4 regions of the Lentibacillus juripiscarius genome follow, and region 2 is predicted to be linked to each of the others. Evidence: predicted binding sites of a transcription regulator. Region 2 holds the regulator's gene; each other region holds the start of a gene.
What was found. Region 2 encodes LexA, which represses DNA repair genes until DNA is damaged. Its sites were predicted from a motif close to CGAACATATGTTCG; they were not measured.
Positions count from the first base shown of each region.

Region 1: a site for LexA is predicted at 2,266-2,279, ahead of uvrB (excinuclease ABC subunit UvrB). Genes of this name have one in related genera too.
Region 3: a site for LexA is predicted at 3,220-3,233, ahead of recA (recombinase RecA). Genes of this name have one in related genera too.
Region 4: a site for LexA is predicted at 3,383-3,396, ahead of ACFSUO_RS02150 (WYL domain-containing protein). Genes of this name have one in related genera too.

Region 1 is NZ_JBHUNA010000020.1:168,841-173,715, forward strand. Features, by position in the region: gene ACFSUO_RS09710 (YkoP family protein) at 1-92, shown strand, start outside; gene ACFSUO_RS09715 (metallophosphoesterase) at 89-925, opposite strand; gene ACFSUO_RS09720 (MGDG synthase family glycosyltransferase) at 1,028-2,137, shown strand; gene uvrB (excinuclease ABC subunit UvrB) at 2,339-4,321, shown strand; gene uvrA (excinuclease ABC subunit UvrA) at 4,329-4,875, shown strand, end outside.
Region 2 is NZ_JBHUNA010000023.1:1,432-6,306, reverse strand. Features, by position in the region: gene ACFSUO_RS11155 (aromatic ring-hydroxylating oxygenase subunit alpha) at 1-334, opposite strand, end outside; gene ACFSUO_RS11150 (sigma-54 interaction domain-containing protein) at 626-1,990, shown strand; gene lexA (transcriptional repressor LexA) at 2,240-2,866, opposite strand; gene ACFSUO_RS11140 (YneB family resolvase-like protein) at 3,145-3,783, shown strand; gene ACFSUO_RS11135 (DUF896 domain-containing protein) at 3,872-4,105, shown strand; gene tkt (transketolase) at 4,192-4,875, shown strand, end outside.
Region 3 is NZ_JBHUNA010000004.1:23,811-28,685, reverse strand. Features, by position in the region: gene ACFSUO_RS02620 (DUF3388 domain-containing protein) at 1-265, shown strand, start outside; gene ACFSUO_RS02615 (helix-turn-helix domain-containing protein) at 283-1,230, shown strand; gene pgsA (CDP-diacylglycerol--glycerol-3-phosphate 3-phosphatidyltransferase) at 1,300-1,878, shown strand; gene ACFSUO_RS02605 (competence/damage-inducible protein A) at 1,878-3,125, shown strand; gene recA (recombinase RecA) at 3,301-4,338, shown strand; gene rny (ribonuclease Y) at 4,638-4,875, shown strand, end outside.
Region 4 is NZ_JBHUNA010000003.1:193,298-198,172, forward strand. Features, by position in the region: gene ACFSUO_RS02125 (hypothetical protein) at 96-377, opposite strand; gene ACFSUO_RS02130 (hypothetical protein) at 397-585, opposite strand; gene ACFSUO_RS02135 (GNAT family N-acetyltransferase) at 732-1,658, shown strand; gene ACFSUO_RS02140 (ribonuclease H family protein) at 1,704-2,363, opposite strand; gene sspO (small acid-soluble spore protein O) at 2,736-2,885, opposite strand; gene ACFSUO_RS02150 (WYL domain-containing protein) at 3,106-3,324, opposite strand; gene ACFSUO_RS02155 (NAD(P)H-quinone oxidoreductase) at 3,459-4,448, opposite strand; gene ACFSUO_RS02160 (ectoine synthase) at 4,662-4,875, opposite strand, start outside.

The DNA.
Region 1 (4,875 bases), on a different contig from region 2:
CCATCAACTTTATTGCCGGATCGGGACATCGGAATCAGCCGTTTTATCTCTTTATGTCGAAGGAGCGCCTTTTGCAGCAGTACAATGACTAGGAAACGTGCTCGACTGCACGGAAGGCAATGTGGTGGAACGTGATTTCAGGCCGGCTGCCGACACGCATATTAAAACCAGTTTGGCCAAGTCCCTCACTAATATAGAATGGTGCTTCCCGGTAATAATGCAGTCCTTTTATCACATTCTGGCGGGCAAGTTTGCCCATTTTGACAAGATGATATGCTTTTGGGTAACAAATTTGTCCGCCGTGGAAGTGACCGGCCATTAAATAATCAAACTTGTAATTCTGCATCTCCAGTACAATGTTCGGATCATGTGTCAGAACGATATTCATTCCATTTTCCACATGCTGATAGGCAGCTGACAGATCACTTCGGTTTGTGCTGGAATCATCAATACCAATAATATTGATGACGTGTCCATTGGCCAAAATGGTATCACTCCCGTTTTGCAAAACGCGAACATCATAGTTTTCCAGCATGTTTTTTAGTGCAGTAAGATTGTTCTCGTCCAGTACATAATCATGATTGCCAAGAACGGCATACACGCCATATGCAGGTTCCAGACTCTGCAATACTCGAAGATAAGGATCCAGTTTCGGGATGGTCCGTTTTCGGTCAAGAAAGTCACCAGTCAGTGCGATCATGTCAATTGGTTCATTCCTGAGTTTGGCTGCAAGCTGTGCCGGGCTTATGGAAATATGCTCTAAATGCAAGTCAGATAGATGAAGGATGGATAATGTGGATTTGTTCCCAGCAGCATCTGAAGTGGGATTTATATTGCGAACCTGTATATCTTTTGTATTATTGTAAGCTTTTCTCAGAAAGTAAATGAAAGCAATCATGGTACAGGCTGAGATGAAATAGATCATGGCATTGCTCCTCTCTGAGAAAAATTATAGCATGTCTGTTCTGTTCAAGTCATTGGTAATTGAAGCCAAACAAAGGCATGATTTCCCGATGGAGGTGAACTGATGGATTCGAATAAGGCACTGTTTTTGCCATTTATGAGAATTCAAACAGGGCATCACCATACTGCCGACGCACTAATGGAAGCAGTTCAGTTGGCACGTACTGATATGGTATGTGATAAAGTGGATATACTGTCGTACAGTTATGGAAATATCGAAAGAGTGGTTACTTCCGCCTATCTGAATTGGATCCGCTTCTTTCCCGAGCTCTATGATAGGCTGTACAGGCACGCTTCTTGTAATAATAAACCTCTGAAGCGCCGCAGTTTCTTTTATGAGATGATGTTTATCCCCTTCTTCAGACGGCTTGTCCGCGAACATCATCCACAGGTACTCGTTTCCACACATGCATTGCCGTCGAACCTGGCGAGCCGCTTAAAGCTGAATAATCAGCTGCAGTCGATTACAGTCAATGCCTATACAGATTTTTTCATTAATGATGTCTGGGGGATAGATGGTATTGATTACCACTTTGTGCCTACAGCTGCTGTGAAAGCCTTTCTTGTCCGAAGAGGGATTCCGGCTGAACGGGTCTTTGTAACCGGCATTCCTATTCATCCGGTCTATCGAAAAATGGAATATAAGGCAAACACAGATAGCAACATCAGGGTGCTGGTGACTGGCGGGAGTCTGGGTACTGGAAGCATACGCAAATTACTGTCATCGCTGAAATCACCATCGATTCATTACAACGTGCTATGCGGGAAAAATGAATCGTTGTACAGAGAACTGCTCCGGAATCGGCCCAACAACGTGACTCCCATTTCATATATTGGCAGCAAAATGGAGATGAATGCACTCTACGACGAGGCTGATGCCGTTTTAACAAAGCCGGGTGGTGTTACCGTCAGTGAGTGTCTGATGAAACGGAAACCTATTTTCATGTACGACCCATTGCCAGGGCAGGAAAAAGTCAATGCAAGGGAACTAAACCGGCTTGGCGTGGGCATAATGGTTAATCTTCATCATAAACCGGAACAAGAGCTGCTCCGCTTTTTTTCCAGTACGGAAAAACAGGATGCTTATCAGAGACATATCGAAGAGTACCATCGGCAGCTGGATGACCGGCCGCTGACTGAATTATTTACAACTATATTGACCGATCAGCATTAGCAGGCACGCTTGCTAATGTTTTTTTGCTGGGGAAAGAGGCAGTTTCCGTATTTGCTGGTTTTCCTAAGCATGGTGGGTGATTTCATGTGCGTAAATCGGGTAAAATGGAAATAGAGCATTCCATGATTCGAATATTTGTTCGTTTATTCATTTAAATGATATGATAGAATGAGAGTAAGGCAAGGAACGGAGGTTTACGGTTTGGAAAATAAATTTGATCTTGTGGCACAGTACGAGCCGAGCGGTGACCAGCCTGAAGCGATAGCAGAAATGGTCGAAAAAGTGAAAGCTGGTCAGCGGCATCAGACATTGCTTGGTGCTACCGGAACTGGAAAAACGTTTACGGTTTCCAATGTCTTAGAAGAAATTAACCGGCCGACACTTGTTATTGCACACAATAAAACATTGGCCGGACAACTGTACAGTGAGTTTAAGGAACTGTTTCCGAATAATGCTGTCGAATATTTTGTCAGCTATTATGACTACTATCAGCCGGAAGCGTATGTCCCGTCAACAGACACATTTATTGAAAAAGATGCAAGCATCAATGATGAAATTGACAAACTGCGGCACTCGGCGACATCTGCTTTGATTGAGCGGCGTGATGTGCTGATTGTTTCAAGTGTGTCGTGTATTTACGGCCTAGGGTCACCGGAAGAATATAAAAGCCAGGTCCTTTCTTTGAGGATGGGGATGGAAAAGGATCGCGACCAGCTTTTACGTGATCTTGTCGACATTCAATATGCCAGGAATGACATTGATTTCCAGCGTGGCACATTTCGAGTCCGCGGGGATTCTGTTGAGGTTATTCCGGCCTCCAGGGAAGAACACTGTATCCGGATTGAATTTTTCGGTGACGAAATTGACCGAATCCGTGAAGTCGATGCTCTGACAGGTGAGATTGTCGGGGACCGCGAGCATGTGGCTATTTTCCCGGCATCCCACTTCGTTACCCGTGAAGAAAAGCTGAAAAAGGCTATTAAAAATATCGAAAAAGAACTGGAAGAACAGCTAGCGGAACTTCGTGAGCAGGATAAGCTGCTTGAAGCGCAGCGGCTGGAGCAGCGGACAAACTATGATATTGAAATGATGAACGAGATGGGTTTCTGTTCGGGTATCGAGAATTATTCGCGGCACCTGACATTCCGGGAACCAGGATCGACGCCATATACACTTTTGGATTTCTTTCCGGACGATTTCCTTGTCGTTGTCGACGAATCGCACGTTACTCTTCCTCAGATCAGGGGTATGTATAATGGGGACAAGGCACGTAAACAAGTGCTGGTTGATCATGGTTTTCGTTTGCCGTCCGCTTTGGATAACCGTCCATTGACATTCGGTGAGTTTGAAAAAGCGACCAACCAGCTCATCTATGTTTCGGCAACGCCCGGACCGTATGAGGAGGAGCATGCACCCGATGTCACCGAGCAAATCATCCGTCCGACGGGGCTGCTGGATCCCGAGATCGACGTGCGCCCAATCGACGGGCAAGTTGACAATCTGATAGAGGAAATCAATAAGCGGTCCCAGCGGAATGAGCGCGTACTTGTGACGACACTGACGAAAAAAATGGCGGAAGACCTGACCGATTACTTGAAGGAAATTGGCATCAAAGTAGCCTACCTTCACTCAGAAATTAAGACACTGGAACGGATAGAAATTATCCGTGATTTGCGTGTCGGCAAGTATGATGTTTTAGTAGGAATCAACCTGCTAAGGGAAGGACTGGATATACCGGAAGTGTCACTGGTTGCCATTTTGGATGCTGATAAGGAAGGGTTCCTCCGCTCAGAGCGTTCCCTTATCCAGACAATGGGCCGGGCTGCCCGGAATGAAAACGGGGAAGTCATCATGTATGCCGACAAGGTGACAAAGTCGATGCAGGTGGCGATGGATGAAACGAACCGCCGCCGTGAAAAACAAATCGCCTATAATGAAAAATATAATATCACCCCGACAACCATACGGAAAGAAGTCAGAGATGTCATCCGTGCAACTGTCGCATCAGAAGATAATGAATCATACGAAAGCAAGAAAGCAGATGCTGCTGAACTGAGCAAAGCTGATAAAACGAAGATGGTGGAGGACATGGAAAAAGAAATGAAGCAGGCTGCAAAAGATCTGGATTTCGAAAAAGCTGCCGAGCTTCGTGATATCATTTTGGAACTCAAAGCGGAAGGATGACCTGTTCATGCCGAGTAAAGCAATTACCATTCAAGGTGCGCGTGCACATAATCTGCAGGATATTGATGTATCGATACCTAAAAATAAACTTGTTGTGCTGACAGGTTTGTCCGGATCCGGCAAATCCTCGCTAGCTTTTGACACAGTTTACGCAGAAGGGCAGCGACGCTATGTCGAATCCCTTTCTGCCTATGCCCGGCAATTTCTGGGTCAGATGGACAAGCCGGATGTAGATGCTATTGAAGGCCTGTCACCGGCAATTTCAATTGACCAGAAAACAACAAGCAAAAACCCGCGTTCAACCGTTGGAACGGTCACGGAAATTTATGATTATTTGCGGCTGCTGTATGCCCGCATTGGCCGGCCTACCTGTCCGAAACATGGCATTGAAATCAGTTCACAAACCGTCCAGCAGATGGTGGACCGTATTTTGCAATATCCAGAACGGACGAAAATGCAAATTCTTGCACCAGTTGTTTCCGGACGCAAGGGTGAGCATGTCAAAACCATTGAAAAGCTGAAACAGGAAGGGTATGTCCGGATTCGTGTCGATG
Region 2 (4,875 bases):
GATGAAACGTCCAACCGTGATAAGGACATTGTAAAATCTTCTTGTTTCCTGCTTCATTATCAATAAGTTTTGTCGCACGATGCGGACAGACATTATAAAACGCGTACAACTCGCCATCTTTACTCCTTGTAACAACAATTGGTTCACCGGCCACTTCTGCGGTGAAAAAGTCCCCGGGTTGACGAACATAACTTTCATGGCAAACATACTGCCACGACTTTGAAAAAATTTTTTCTTGCTCGGATTTTAAAATTTCCGGATCGGAATAAAAGCGATAAGGCAATGTTTGTGTGAGATTGTTCTCTGTGTTTGGGTTAGATTCATGTGATGGCATTCCAGTCACGCCCCTTTTGGTTAATATTTAAGCGCTTTCATAATTTGCTAAGCAAATATCATGCCAATACAAAAATGCTGTTTGCTCAACACTTTATGATTAAAATTGAGTTGCTTTACATTCGTGTTGAATTAAAAGCGGTTCAGTAATAATAAAATTATAAAAAGTAAAAATATATAGAAGATAAGGAACTGAATGTGCTACGATGAATAGTTACTACAACGGTACGTTCATTGTGCTTTGTGAGGCTTCTTATCCCTACGATTAAAAAAGAAACCAGAGGTGAGAGGATTGGCGAATGGATGGCATGGTGATGACTTTCTCGAAATCAATAAAGAAACACTTGAAAAAATAGTAAATCACTCCTCTGACGAAATTTTTGTGCTTGATGCAGACAAACGCATTGTTTTCGTCAATCAAAAGTGTGAAGAACATTACGGCGTAAAACCAGGTGACGTCGTAGGCAAAAACAATGCTGAGCTTGTTGAGAAAGGGTATTGGACTCCCTCTCTCGTTGACATCGTGTTTGAAAAAAAGCAACCCATTACCATACAACAATCCACATTTATTAAAAGTGAGCTAATAACCACAGCAGTGCCCATTTTAAATCGGGAAAATGACATTGAACTGGTTGTTTGTACATCACAAGAATTACAGCGATTCAAAACGTTAGAAATAACCAGCGAATCGATCTCTCAACAAAATAATGAACCAGAACACAATTTGATCTTTACTAGTGAAAAAATGAGGTATTTAATCAAACAAGCGAAAAAAGCTGCTGCCGTTAACTCTACGGTTCTTATTCAGGGGGAGTCAGGAACCGGGAAGGGATTGATTGCCAATCTGATTCATCAACAGAGCCACCGTCAAAACAATGAATTTCTAACCATCAACTGCGCAGCCATTCCCGAAGATTTACTGGAATCGGAATTGTTTGGTTACACATCTGGTGCTTTTACAGGTGCTAGAAATACTGGTAAAAAAGGGTTGATCGAATCTGCTAATCACGGCACCGTATTCCTTGATGAAATCGGTGATATGCCATTAAAACTGCAACCCAAACTATTGCAGCTTATCCAAGACCAGGAATTTATACCGGTTGGCGGACATGAAACAAAGAAAGTGGATGTCCGCATACTTGCGGCAACCAATAATAAACTTGATCAGCTTGTGGCGGAAAGAAAGTTTAGAGAAGATTTATATTACCGTTTAAATGTGATCGAATTGGAAGTCCCGTCTTTAAGGGAGAGGCCGGAAGATATCACCCCGCTCATTCATTACTTTCTGAACATATTTAATAAAAAGCATAAAGGCAGTCGATTAATTTCGAACGAGGCTATGAATCTGTTATCCAGTTATTCATGGCCAGGAAATATCAGACAGCTACAAAACATTATCGAACGATCGGTTATCATGGCTGAATCGATTATCCGAACGGAGGATTTACCCCCGTTCATCCGACATCATCAGCATCCGATGGTGCAAGCCCCTGTCCTTTATCACTTGGACCAGGCCCTTGAGGAAATCGAAAAAGATATGGTATTAAGATCCTATCAGCGATACACAAGTACAAGAAAGGTGGCAAGTGATTTAGGAATCAGCCAGACACGAGCGTCAAAATTAATCAATAAATACAAAGGATACTTGTCGACTTAGAGGGGCAAAAAGCTCTTCTTTTATATGAACGGTTTTTCAAGCCAAGCGCTACAGTGTAAGCCGAGAGATCGCAGGTATTTTGCCAGTTCAATAATTTTCTTGATTAATGATTGATTGATCATTCCCTTTACATTAAGGTGGATATTTGGATGGTCGGAAAGACTCTTTTTTCGATGGTAGTTATAGACTATATGCACTGCGATTTAATAGAAAAGGCTTCTGTCCAATCTGGACGGAAGCCTTTTCCTCTTAGTCAATATTCCGGTACAATCCAACGACTTTACCCAATATCGTTACATTATGATAAATGAGCGGATCCATCGTTGCATTTTCCGGCTGCAGCCGAACGTGATCTTTTTCCTTGAAAAACCGTTTGACGGTCGCTTCATCTTCATCTGTCATGGCAACAACTATATCCCCGTTCTGCGCATCATTCTGCTGTCTGACAATAACCATATCGCCATCAAGTATTCCAGCTTCTATCATACTTTCTCCTTCAATGATAAGGACAAACAGATTTTCTTCAGTGCTGCCAGAAACGGATCCCGGCAGCGGCACAAATTGTTCAATGTTTTCCACTGCAGTGATAGGGAGGCCTGCCGTTACTTTGCCGATAACAGGTGCATACCGTGCCTCCTCTCTTGGTATGTGGCTTTCATCAGACAAATCCAAGACCTCTATTGCTCTAGGCTTTGTGGGGTCCCGCCTAATATATCCTTTGCTCTCCAGCCTTGCTAAATGACCGTGAACCGTCGAGCTTGATGCGAGTCCCACTGCCTCAGCAATCTCCCTTACAGAGGGAGGGTAGCCCTTCTCATTTACCCGTTCTTTTATAAAGTCCAGAATCGCTTCTTGCCTTTTGGAGAGTTTTGTCATCTATTAAACACCTCATGAATAGGATTTATTACTAGAAGTTTAGCATGGTCAGCAAGAAAATGCAAACATTCGTTCGAAAAACAGTTGACAAGATCGTACGTTCGTATATAATGGTAAACAAAAGCGAACAAAAGTTCTTGCGTGCGAAAGGAGCAGATTTAAATGTTTGAAAAAATGACGAAAACAGATGTATTTTATCTGGTGGCATTCACCTTTGCATTAGGCTTTTTATACGTCGCTTTAATAACGAGTGCATAATACCAGAAGGGGACTTCGAATTGAAAGCAATCATATACTGCCGTGTCAGCACAGATAAATCAGCACAGGAAACATCACTAAACCGTCAAAAAGAGGAATTGATACAGCTTGCCGGACGCTATGATTTTGAAATTAGTGATCATATTGAGGAGCAAGCCAGCGGATATGAAATAGATCGAGACGGCGTTTTTAAAATGCTTGATTATTTTGCATCAGGCAGGGCTGACAGTCTGCTTATCCAGGATGAAACAAGACTTGGACGGGGGAATACTAAAATCGCTCTGTTCCATCAGCTGCAAAAAATGGGGGTCAGCATTTATACTGCGTTGCATGATGGGGAACTGGAATTGTCTGAATCGGATTCCATGGTCCTGCAAATTGTAGGCATAGTAGAAGAATACCAGCGAAAAATCCATAACGCCAAAATCAGACGAGGTATGAAGAAAGCGGTTGACAGCGGGTTTGACCCAAGCCAAAATTTGACAAACCGTGATAAGGCACCCGGAAAGGACCGTAAACAATTTCCGATAGAAGAGGTAGTTCGTTTAAGAAAGAATAATATGACGTTTGAAGAAATTGCCCAAACCCTAAAAGGCTTGGGGCATCCGGTATCTAAAGCAACCGTCCATCGAAGATATCAGGAATATCAAAAAACTTGATAATAGCTTCGGGGGAGCGTAATATGACATAATAGGAACAGCATCGTTGTCCCTATTTTTATTTTTTATTGGCTCCAGGAGGTTTAACATGATATCAAAAGAAAAACTGGAACGCATAAATGAGCTGGCGAAAAAGTCTAAAGAGGAAGGTCTGACAGTAAAAGAGCAGACCGAACAAAAAGCTTTGCGGGAAGAATATTTGCAAAATGTGCGAAAGTCGTTTAAAAATCAGCTAAAATCCATGACCGTGAAAGATCCTGAAGGCAATGATGTTACACCTAGGAAAGTCCGGGATATGCAAGAGAGAAATAAAAAAAATTAAAACGCTGTATTCATGCTTGTTGCAGAACTAGTTTCGTTATAGAATTAGGAAGGATATAAAAATCACGAATGGAAAGGGGTATCACTTTGTCGCAATATACTGAGCAGCTATCGATCAATACAATCCGAACACTGGCAATTGATGCGATTGAAAATGCAAATTCCGGTCATCCCGGCCTGCCAATGGGGGCCGCACCAATGGCATATACATTATGGACCGATTTTATGACCCATAACCCTAAAAACGCCAGCTGGTTTAACCGGGATCGTTTTGTTCTGTCAGCAGGTCATGGCTCGATGCTTCTGTATGGGCTCCTGCACCTGTCCGGCTACAATGTAACGATGGATGATCTGAAATCTTTCCGCCAGTGGGGATCCATAACCCCAGGGCATCCGGAAGTGCACCATACAGATGGCGTGGAGGCTACAACTGGACCACTTGGACAGGGAATCGCCATGTCGGTTGGAATGGCTATGGCTGAAGCACATCTGGCGGCAACATACAATAAACAAGACTTTTCTATTATTGACCACCATACATATGCACTTGTGAGCGATGGTGACCTGATGGAGGGAATTTCTCATGAGGCGGCTTCATTGGCAGGTCACTTGGGGCTTGGCAAGTTAATTGCTTTGTATGACTCCAACGATATTTCGCTGGACGGAGAGTTGAACCGTGCGTTCTCCGACAATACAGAAGAGCGTTTCAAGGCATATGGATGGCAGGTATTACGGGTGGAAGACGGCAATGACCTGAATGAAATTCGAAAT
Region 3 (4,875 bases), on a different contig from region 2:
TGATAATTTATACATTATTGACGGCATTGTATCAACCCGGCAAGCCAATGAACAGCACTGGGGACTGATCCGGGAGATTATGCAGCTGCCGGCTGTCAAAGTTGTTGAGCATCCTGATATGTTTGTACAGCTGACTGAATATAAATTGAGCGATTTTGACTATATTATTGAACTTCGCAGTGATGAGAGTGAAGAAATTACATATGAGCCAGTTGAGCAGAACCAATTCAGCCAGGGCGACGGCTTTACAATGTTTGATTTTTAAAATGGATGGTGTTATTCATGGAAATTGGCGAAAGACTGAAGGAAGCCAGAGAAGCGAGAGACCTTTCGCTCGATCGGCTGCAGGAAACGACAAAAATACAAAAAAGGTACCTGGAAGCGATTGAACGAGGGAATTTCGATATTTTGCCCGGCAAATTTTATGCGCGGGCATTCATCAAGGAGTATGCCGCGGCAGTTGGTTTAGACGCAAAAGAGCTGCTGGAGGAACATAAAGAAGAAATACCGCAGACGGAAGAGGATAATTCATCACAGTATACGTACATCCATCGTTCCAGGAAAGATAACAATCCGGCGAAACGTGCTTCCGTTTTTTCATTGATACCGACGGTGATTGTTGTCTTGCTGATAATTGGCATCTTGGCAGTCTTCTGGTTCTTTGCCCAGGATACGCCGGAAGAGAGCAATACCGAACCAGAAGAGCCGCAGGAAGATAATGCGATTATCCGTGATTCTGGAAGCAGTAAAGAAGAAAGTGGACAAGACCAGGGTGAAAATGGAGCAGAGTCGGACGGAAATGACAGCAATGCAGCAGATCAGGGACAGCAGGATGAAGAAAACGATTCGTCAGTCGACGAAGAAACGAATAGTTCTCAACCTGAGCTTGTTGTCGAAGAAACCGGTTCAGGAGCACCTCCGGAATCAACCCTCACACTTAAAAACGCAAGTGATGATGTATCTGTTTCGATTGATGTGATGGGTGATTCGTGGCTGGCAGTTGAAAAAGGTGATGAGGAATCTCTCTACTCAGGTATGGTCTCAGTTGACGACGCTCCGATTGAATTTGAGCTAACGGACGCTGATCGAGTATGGTTTAATGTTGGAAGTGCTCCAAATCTGGATATAACTATTGATGGTGTCAAGCTTGACTATCCGATTGATGCCGAGAATGAAGTCTATCAGCATCTTTGGATTAACATTGACAGATCAGAGGAGCAGTCAGATTAAACTGCCGCCATTCTGAGACCCTTCCTAAGGTGAACAGGGAAGGGTTTTATCACGCAGGAGGAATTTATTGTGAATTTACCGAACAAGTTGACGCTTTCACGTATATTTTTAATACCGGTTTTTATTTTGTTGCTTAGTATCCCTTTCGATTGGGGAGAGTGGATGATTGGTGAAAATGTGCTGCCTGGATCCCATCTTGCCGCGGCGGTTTTATTTATTATCGCGGCGGCAACTGATTGGGTTGATGGCCATTATGCACGGAAATATAACCTGGTGACAAATCTGGGGAAGTTTTTAGACCCGCTTGCAGATAAACTGCTTGTTGCCTCGGCTCTGATTTTGCTCGTTGAAATGGGCATCGCACCAGGCTGGATAGTGATCGTTATCATCAGCAGGGAATTTGCTGTGACGGGATTACGTCTGGTAGCCGCTGGTGAAGGTATCGTATTGGCTGCGGGCAGCATGGGGAAAATAAAAACTGCCACACAAATGATTGCAATAGCTGTCCTGTTGCTTCATAATTTTCCATTCGCTTATGCAGGCTTTCCATTTGGGATGATAATGCTGTATGCAGCACTGTTCTTTACGGTGCTGTCAGGCTACGAGTATTTTGTTAAAAATTGGCATGTAATGAGGGATTCCAAATAATGACAAAAACAATCAGTACGGAAATCATTGCAGTAGGAACAGAGTTGCTGCTTGGACAAATTGCGGATACGAATGCACAGTGGATATCGGAAAAACTGGCCGCAGCTGGAATAAATGTTCATCACCATGCTGTTGTCGGTGATAATCTTCAGCGTGTGGAACAGCAATTTCGAGTTTCAAACAAAAGATCAGATATTATCATCGTTACAGGCGGGCTGGGCCCCACGGAAGATGATTTAACACGAGAGGCTTTCCAGAAGCTGGCCGGTATCGAAATGGTCGAACATGGACCATCCATGGAGAAAATTAAGACCCACTTTGCTGAAAAAGAGGTCAATATGACGCCGAATAACCGTAAACAGGCACGCGTATTTGCCGGAGCGGACGTTCTTGAGAATCATACGGGTATGGCCCCTGGAATGATTGTTTCATATGGGGAAAAAACGTGGGTTTTCCTCCCTGGTGTACCACGGGAGATGAAGCGGATGATGGCCGACAGTGTTCTGCCATACATCCGGCGTCTGACAGGCGAAGATAAGATGATCAAATCGGTTATGCTCCGGTTCATAGGTATTGGTGAATCCCGGCTTGAACATGAATTGCAGGATTTGATCAGGCAGCAGACGAATCCGACTATAGCTCCGCTTGCCCAAAATGAGGGAATAGCCATTCGGCTGACGGCCAAGGCTTCGACAGATGAGGAGGCGGTTGCCCTGATAAAGCGGACAAAACGGGACATTCTTGACAGGGTTGGAGAATATTATTATGGCACTGATGAGCAATCATTGGAAGAACGGGTCCTGAACCTGCTGAAGGACCAGGGCAAAACCGCAGCAGCAGCCGAAAGCCTAACGGGCGGTATGTTTACGGAAAAAATGATTGCTGTACCTGGTGCTTCGGAAGTATGCCGCGGCGGAATCGTCTGTTATGATGCAAGTGTGAAGGAAAATGTGCTGCATGTACCTTCCCAGCTGCTCAAACAGCATGGCGCAGTCAGTGAGGCATGTGCCCAAGCAATGGCTGCCAATGTCTGTTCCCAAATGGATGCGGATATCGGTATCAGCTTTACCGGTGTTGCGGGTCCGGACAGTTCAGAAGGTCACCCGGCAGGTACGGTATTCATTGCAATCCATGACAAATCCGGAGAGCAGCAGGTGGAAAAACATAATTTTTACGGTGATCGCAATACGATCCGCAAACAATCAGTGTTAAAGGGTTATGAACTTTTATATAATTTGTTAAAATAGAATTATTGGCCGGAATAGAAGCGGAAAATTTTATTTTATCGCATTCTGTCCGGTCAAATTCGCTTTTTTCCTGTCAAAATGACGTAAAAATACGGGAACACTCATTCGTTTCTTTCTTGGCAAATTGATAAAAAAGGCGTATGATGTAACTAGTTCATTAAAGGAGGTAAACTCGTTGGGAGATAGAAAACAAGCTTTGGATATGGCTCTGAAGCAAATTGAAAAACAATTTGGCAAAGGGTCCATCATGAAACTGGGAGATCAGGAAGGGCAAAAAATTGCAAGCATTCCGAGCGGTTCACTCGCACTGGATGTGGCACTTGGAATTGGTGGCTACCCAAGAGGGCGTGTCGTTGAAATTTACGGGCCGGAATCTTCCGGTAAAACAACTGTTGCGCTCCATGCTATTGCTGAAGCACAGCAGCAGGGTGGACAGGCTGCTTTTATCGATGCTGAGCACGCACTTGATCCGACGTATGCACGGGCACTTGGGGTAGATATTGAGGAATTGCTCTTATCGCAGCCGGATACCGGTGAGCAGGCACTGGAGATTGCGGAGGCACTGGTCCGCAGTGGAGCTGTCGACATTATTGTTGTCGACTCAGTTGCAGCACTGGTACCGAAAGCGGAAATAGAAGGTGAAATGGGAGATTCACACGTCGGGCTGCAGGCTCGTCTGATGTCACAGGCATTAAGAAAATTGTCCGGTGCCATCAACAAGTCAAATACAACGGCCATATTCATCAACCAGATCAGGGAAAAAGTCGGCGTTATGTTTGGCAATCCGGAAACAACTCCTGGCGGCCGTGCACTTAAATTCTATTCATCTGTCAGACTCGAAGTCCGTCGTGCCGAAACACTGAAACAAGGCAATGATATGGTAGGAAATAAAGCAAGATTGAAAGTGGTTAAAAATAAAATGGCCCCTCCATTTAAACAGGCAGAGGTCGATATCATGTATGGGGAAGGAATTTCCAAAGAAGGAGAAATTCTTGATATCGGATCAGAACTGGATATTGTTACTAAAAGTGGTGCTTGGTATTCCTATAATAGCGAACGGCTAGGCCAGGGACGGGAAAATGCGAAACAGTTCCTGAAAGAAAATGAGAATATCAAACTTGAAATCCATCATGCAATCCGCAAACACTATAAACTGGACGATACGCCGGAAGAAGAGCCAGACGAACAAAACCAGGAAAGCCTGGACGTTTAAGACTGACTCCAGCTGAATACATTCGTTTCCAAAGTCCTTTGCTGGCATCCGCCGGCGAAGGACTTTTTAGCACTTATGAAGTCTTACTGCATAAGTTCGCCGGGGCTTGATGATAAACTAAGCCTTCGAATTAATTTCTTATAATTGTCATGATTCCTTGACATTGGTTATAGGTGCAATTAAAATTAACTTGTATAATTTTATAGTTTATTATACACTAAATTATTTATTATTGAACATTGTACATGCCGACAATAATGAATCAATTGTACAACTTTATAGCAATAGGAGGTGAAATCATGGATAGTCCCTTTATCATCTCCATTTTGCTTGCCGTAATCCTGATCGTCGGTATTGTTGTTGGTTATTTGATTCGCCGTTCAATTGCAGAGGCTAAAATTTCCAGTGCGGAAAATTTGGCAAAACAGATAGTTGATGAAGCTCATCGGAATGCAGATGCTACCAAGAAGGAAGCCCTGCTAGAGGCAAAAGATGAAAATCATAAACTTCGTCAGGAGACTGAAGATGAGCTCCGAG
Region 4 (4,875 bases), on a different contig from region 2:
ACACTTTTCATTTGGAAGCGATCGATTATACAGGTAGCTAGGTTTATATCTATAATCGCATATAGTTGCAAAAAAGTGTGCTCTATCGGTTGAAGCTATTCAGGTTCGGGCAGATGAGTCAGGGGGGCAACGGGATAATGTTTTTGGTGGCGGGTTGATATTTGGCTTCGACCGGTTGATAGTTGCTGGTGTCTGGTTGATATTCGCTGCATTCCGGTCGATACTTGGCGTTTACCGGTTGATATCTGAAGCACCGGTTGATATTTGGCTATTACCGGTTGATATTTGGCGGCATCTGGTTGATATACGGTGCATTCCGGTTGATATTCGGCTCTTTCCGGTTGATACTTGCCCGACGACGGTTGATTCTGGCACATTCCGGTCGATTGTTCCCGGTCAACGGTTGATTTCTACCAGCAATCGGTTGATATTCCCCGCATTCCGGTTGATATTCGGCTCTTTCCGGTTGATACTTGCCCGACGACGGTTGATTCTGGCACATTCCGGTCGATTGTTCCCAGTCAACGGTTGATTTCTACCAGCAATCGGTTGATATTCCCGCATACCGGTTGATTTCTGGCTCAAACAGGTTGATACCAAACGATAACGGGCACTTTCGCGTACCACACCTGTGCATTTGATTGCCCTTCGTAAGATTGCAACATTATAATGAAGACGAAGACACTAAGAAAACTTGAAAAGCACAATTTTTAAGGAAGGGTCCGATATACATGACAGAAACCATTCGCATTCTTGACAAATATGACTACCCTCTCTTGGAAGCGATGCACACTGGCTTGGAAGAGGATTACGTTAAACGAGTATTTGACAGGCTTGTGACGGGAGACAACCGGCTGTATGGTTTATTTTACAATGGCCGCATGGTGAGTATGGCCGGTTTTTCCATTTATAAAGAGCGTTATGCGATGCTTGGACGCTTAAGAAGTGACCGTCGTTACAATGGTAATGGATTTTCGACGGCATTGCTGGAATATATCATGCATGAAGCTTTTCAGCTAAACGGTATCGAGTGGGTAGGTGCGAACACGGAGGAACACAATTTGCCGGCCCGACGCATCCTGAAAAAAATCGGACTGACTCCTTACACGGCACTGCATACAGCTGTTACGAAGGATGCATCCATGCTCCAATCGGGGGCCCGCCCATGGAAACGAGTGACAGAACTGAGCCGCAAAAAGGAGTTCGTCCATAAGCATTATGTACAGCCGGGGGCGATATTTCCGTATGAATGCTATTACCCTTTTCCGGCTTCGGAGGCGTTGTTTCAGGAACAGGATCTGAAAGAGTGGTCATTTTATGAAAATGAGGCAAAAAACCGTTTTCTGATCACAAAGCCGGACCAAAAAAAGCATCATTATTTGCACGCCATTTATCCATGGAGTGATATCACAGAACAAAATGGTTTATGGGAAACAGTGGAAGACGATTACCGGGAATTCTCGCGGCAGACTGATGGGGATACCTACATTTGGATGGACTTAACCAAAGAGGAAGCAGACTCGCTGCCATCCAATCATCCATTTGACCTTCCCTCTCCATGGATATTGTATGGCACAGCCAAAGCGGCGTGGTTAGAAGCTCGCCGCGTCATGCATAACCGGATCGCTTTTGTTGATTCACAAGACGACTTTATATGAGACAGCCGGGAATGCGGTGTGCATTCATATCCGTATCCCCGGCTTTTAGTTGGATTGTTCCGTTGTGCTTGTAATCTCAATGTCTTGCAGCGCCTGGGAAGCCAGGTGATCTGCTTCTTTATTCTTTTTCCGGGACACGAGATTGAATTCCGGGTCGATACCCATACGGCTAATCAGGTTATCAATCCGATCAGCCCACCTTGATAATTGAGGCTCATAGCATGGCCATTCCCCTTTCAACTGCATGATGACGACGAGGGAATCACCTGTAATGGTAACCGGCAAATGATGGACATCTAAATACTCCAGCTCTTGCAATGCCAGATGACAGGCAGCGTACTCGGCCTCATTATTGGATTCAAGTTCCTCCACACGTGCATTTTTCCGGAGACGGTAGGCTTTTTCATTCTGTTCATAATAAATAGCACACCCCAACCCGGAAGTCCGTGTTTTCAGATCATACCCGCCGTCAAAGTAGACGGTGATATTATGTGGCTCTGTCTGGATTTCCTCCATTTGTCTGGACAATTCTTTCATGTTCCAGCTGTTATCATGATTGTCCACAAATTGGATATCGCTGACCCGGCCTGTTTTTTGCAAATCCTCGGCTATTAATAACGCTTTTGGAGCACGCATTTCGTCAGAGGTAAAAGCTGTTTCCGTCCCTTTGGGTGTCTGATACGTTATTTCCATTCGGACATTCATCAAGTGATCACCCTTATGATATTTTCAGGAGGCTGGGACAAAAGTATTTAAGCAACGAAATATCCGAACGATGATTCAACATTTTTCCCGTAGATGATCAAACTATATCGGGTTTTTCTTTTTTAAAATAATGGGTTTCCACTCCACCACCTAAACTAGCGAAGGAAAAATACGGAGACTCCTGGGGGAGCAGAGGCCTAGATGAGACCCCGCAGTGCGCCAGCACGAGGAGGCTCATCAGCCGCCCCCGGAAAGCGAAGTATTTTTCTGCAGCGGTGGTTAAAACTCACCCCAACATCATAGGAAAATACTCCAGTCATCATTCGGCTTTCATGCTGAAGATTTTCGTTATGTCCCAGCCCTTTATGGCTGTTATTGCCGTTTTTTCGTTTTTTTATTGTTTTGCCGTTCGTTTTCAGTTAGTGGTTCGTTTGCAAATTCATGATCAAATTCTCTGGACAAGTCTTTTCTAACTGCTTGTTCATCACTAATGCCAGTATCATTTTTTCTTCTTTTGCCCATTAGAAACACCTCCACACGGATAGTCTGTCTTACCGTAAGTGTTTCTATGTATCGGCCTGGAAGAGCCATTTGGGCAGCCAGTCCAGGCACACATCCATTATTTTTGCGATGACTTTGTTCTTTCCTCGTATTCATACAAAGTTTCTTTTAGTTTTTCAACGTGTTCCTGCTGCATTTCCTTGGTCCAATTTACTGCTGTCTGGTTATTTGCAAGCATTCCTTATGCCCCCATTCTTCCTGTCCGGACTGGTCCGATTGATAATATGTTGTCTTTTTTGAACGTTCTTACCTCCTGCCGTGTGAAACAGTATGCCCTCACCCGATCTTCATGAATGCCAAGCACACGAATAACACGGTAGCTTGTTCTATTATCGGCCTTAAGGTAAATCATTTCAAGTTTCTTTCTTGTCTGCAATGCCTTAAAAAGCAATTTATCCATGACAGCCAGCCCTCCAGCGGAACGTTTGTTTGCATTATACCACAACCGAACAGGATGTCAAACGTTTGTTCGTGATTCAAATAAAAAACTGCGCCACCCCAAATTTTAAGGTGGCACGATTTTTTTCTTCCGATTTAACTGTCATCTGAATCCATGTTCAAAATAATTTTTCCGATGTTCCGGTTTTCTTCCATGTGGATATGGGCTTCATCCGCTTGTTCAGCCGGAAATGTACTGTCCAGTACCGGGCGTACGCTGCCCTGTTCGAAATAAGGTGTCACTTTTTCGATAAATTCCTTGCTCAATTCAGCCTTATAAGCGTCGCTCCTTGGTGTGAGCAGGGTTCCTGTCAGCTGGATGCGCTTGGACATGATTGTCATTAAGTCAATGGATTCCAGTTCGCTCCCACCCAATATACCAATCAGGACCCAGCGGCCATCCGTATTGATGCTTGTAAGGTTCTTGTCCCAATAAGAAGCACCGATGAAATCAAGAATCAGATCAGCTCCTTGGTTGTCCGTTGCTTCCAGTACCGCTTTGTCAAACGGCTGTTCTTTATAATTAATGGTAACGTCAGCTCCAAGCTCAGCGCAAAATCGAAGCTTTCGTTCTGTTCCCGCGGTAGCAATTACTTTTGCTCCGGTTGTTTGTTTGGCCAGCTGGATAGCAGCAGTTCCTACACCACTGGCACCGGCATGAATCAGGACAGTATCGTCTTCCTTTAGGTTGCCAATCCAAAATAATGTCTGATAGGCAGTCAGGAACACTTCCGGGATGGCTGCTCCTTCCGAAAATGACAGGGATTCAGGGATTTTCATCGCACGGCTTGCGGGCATGACGGCGTATTCGGCATAACCGCCTCCATTCACAAGCCCCATCACACGATCACCTACTTGAAAAGAATGAGCGCCGTTTGCTTCAACAACTGTGCCAGCTACCTCGACCCCCAGAATGGGATTGGATGCATAGCCTGCCTTTCCTTCGCGGCTGACGATATCTGTACGATTAACGGCGGCCATGTTCACCTTGATCAGCAAATCGTCCTTTCCTGCTTCCGGTTTGGGCAGTTCGGTCATTTTCAACTGGTCCGGTCCGCCTGGTTCTTTTACAATAACGCCTTTCATTTTCTCGTCCCCCTATCTGGAGTTTATTTCTGGAGGTTGTTCAACAAGTCCTCCTTTTTGAACACGCATTTCTAATTTCATCTTGACATATTCGCTTGCGGCAAGCAAATCGGACTGGCCGCGGGTATGGAGCCAGGGCAGTTTGACATTGCCGCTGTTTAACTCACAAAAAACCCGAATGACGACTAAGTCATCATTCGGGGGGCGCTGCTTCTATTCTGTCAACAGCGGGTAATAGCCTTCTTCATTATGTGTTTCGGTTCCGACAAGGGGCGGATTGAAAACACATACCATACGCATTTGCGATTTTGCACGAAGGACATGTTTATCATGTTCATCCAAAAGATACATCGTGCCCGGTTTAATGTCATACACATCGCCGGTTTCGACTTTTTCGATCGTGCCTTCGCCTTCAATGCAATAAACT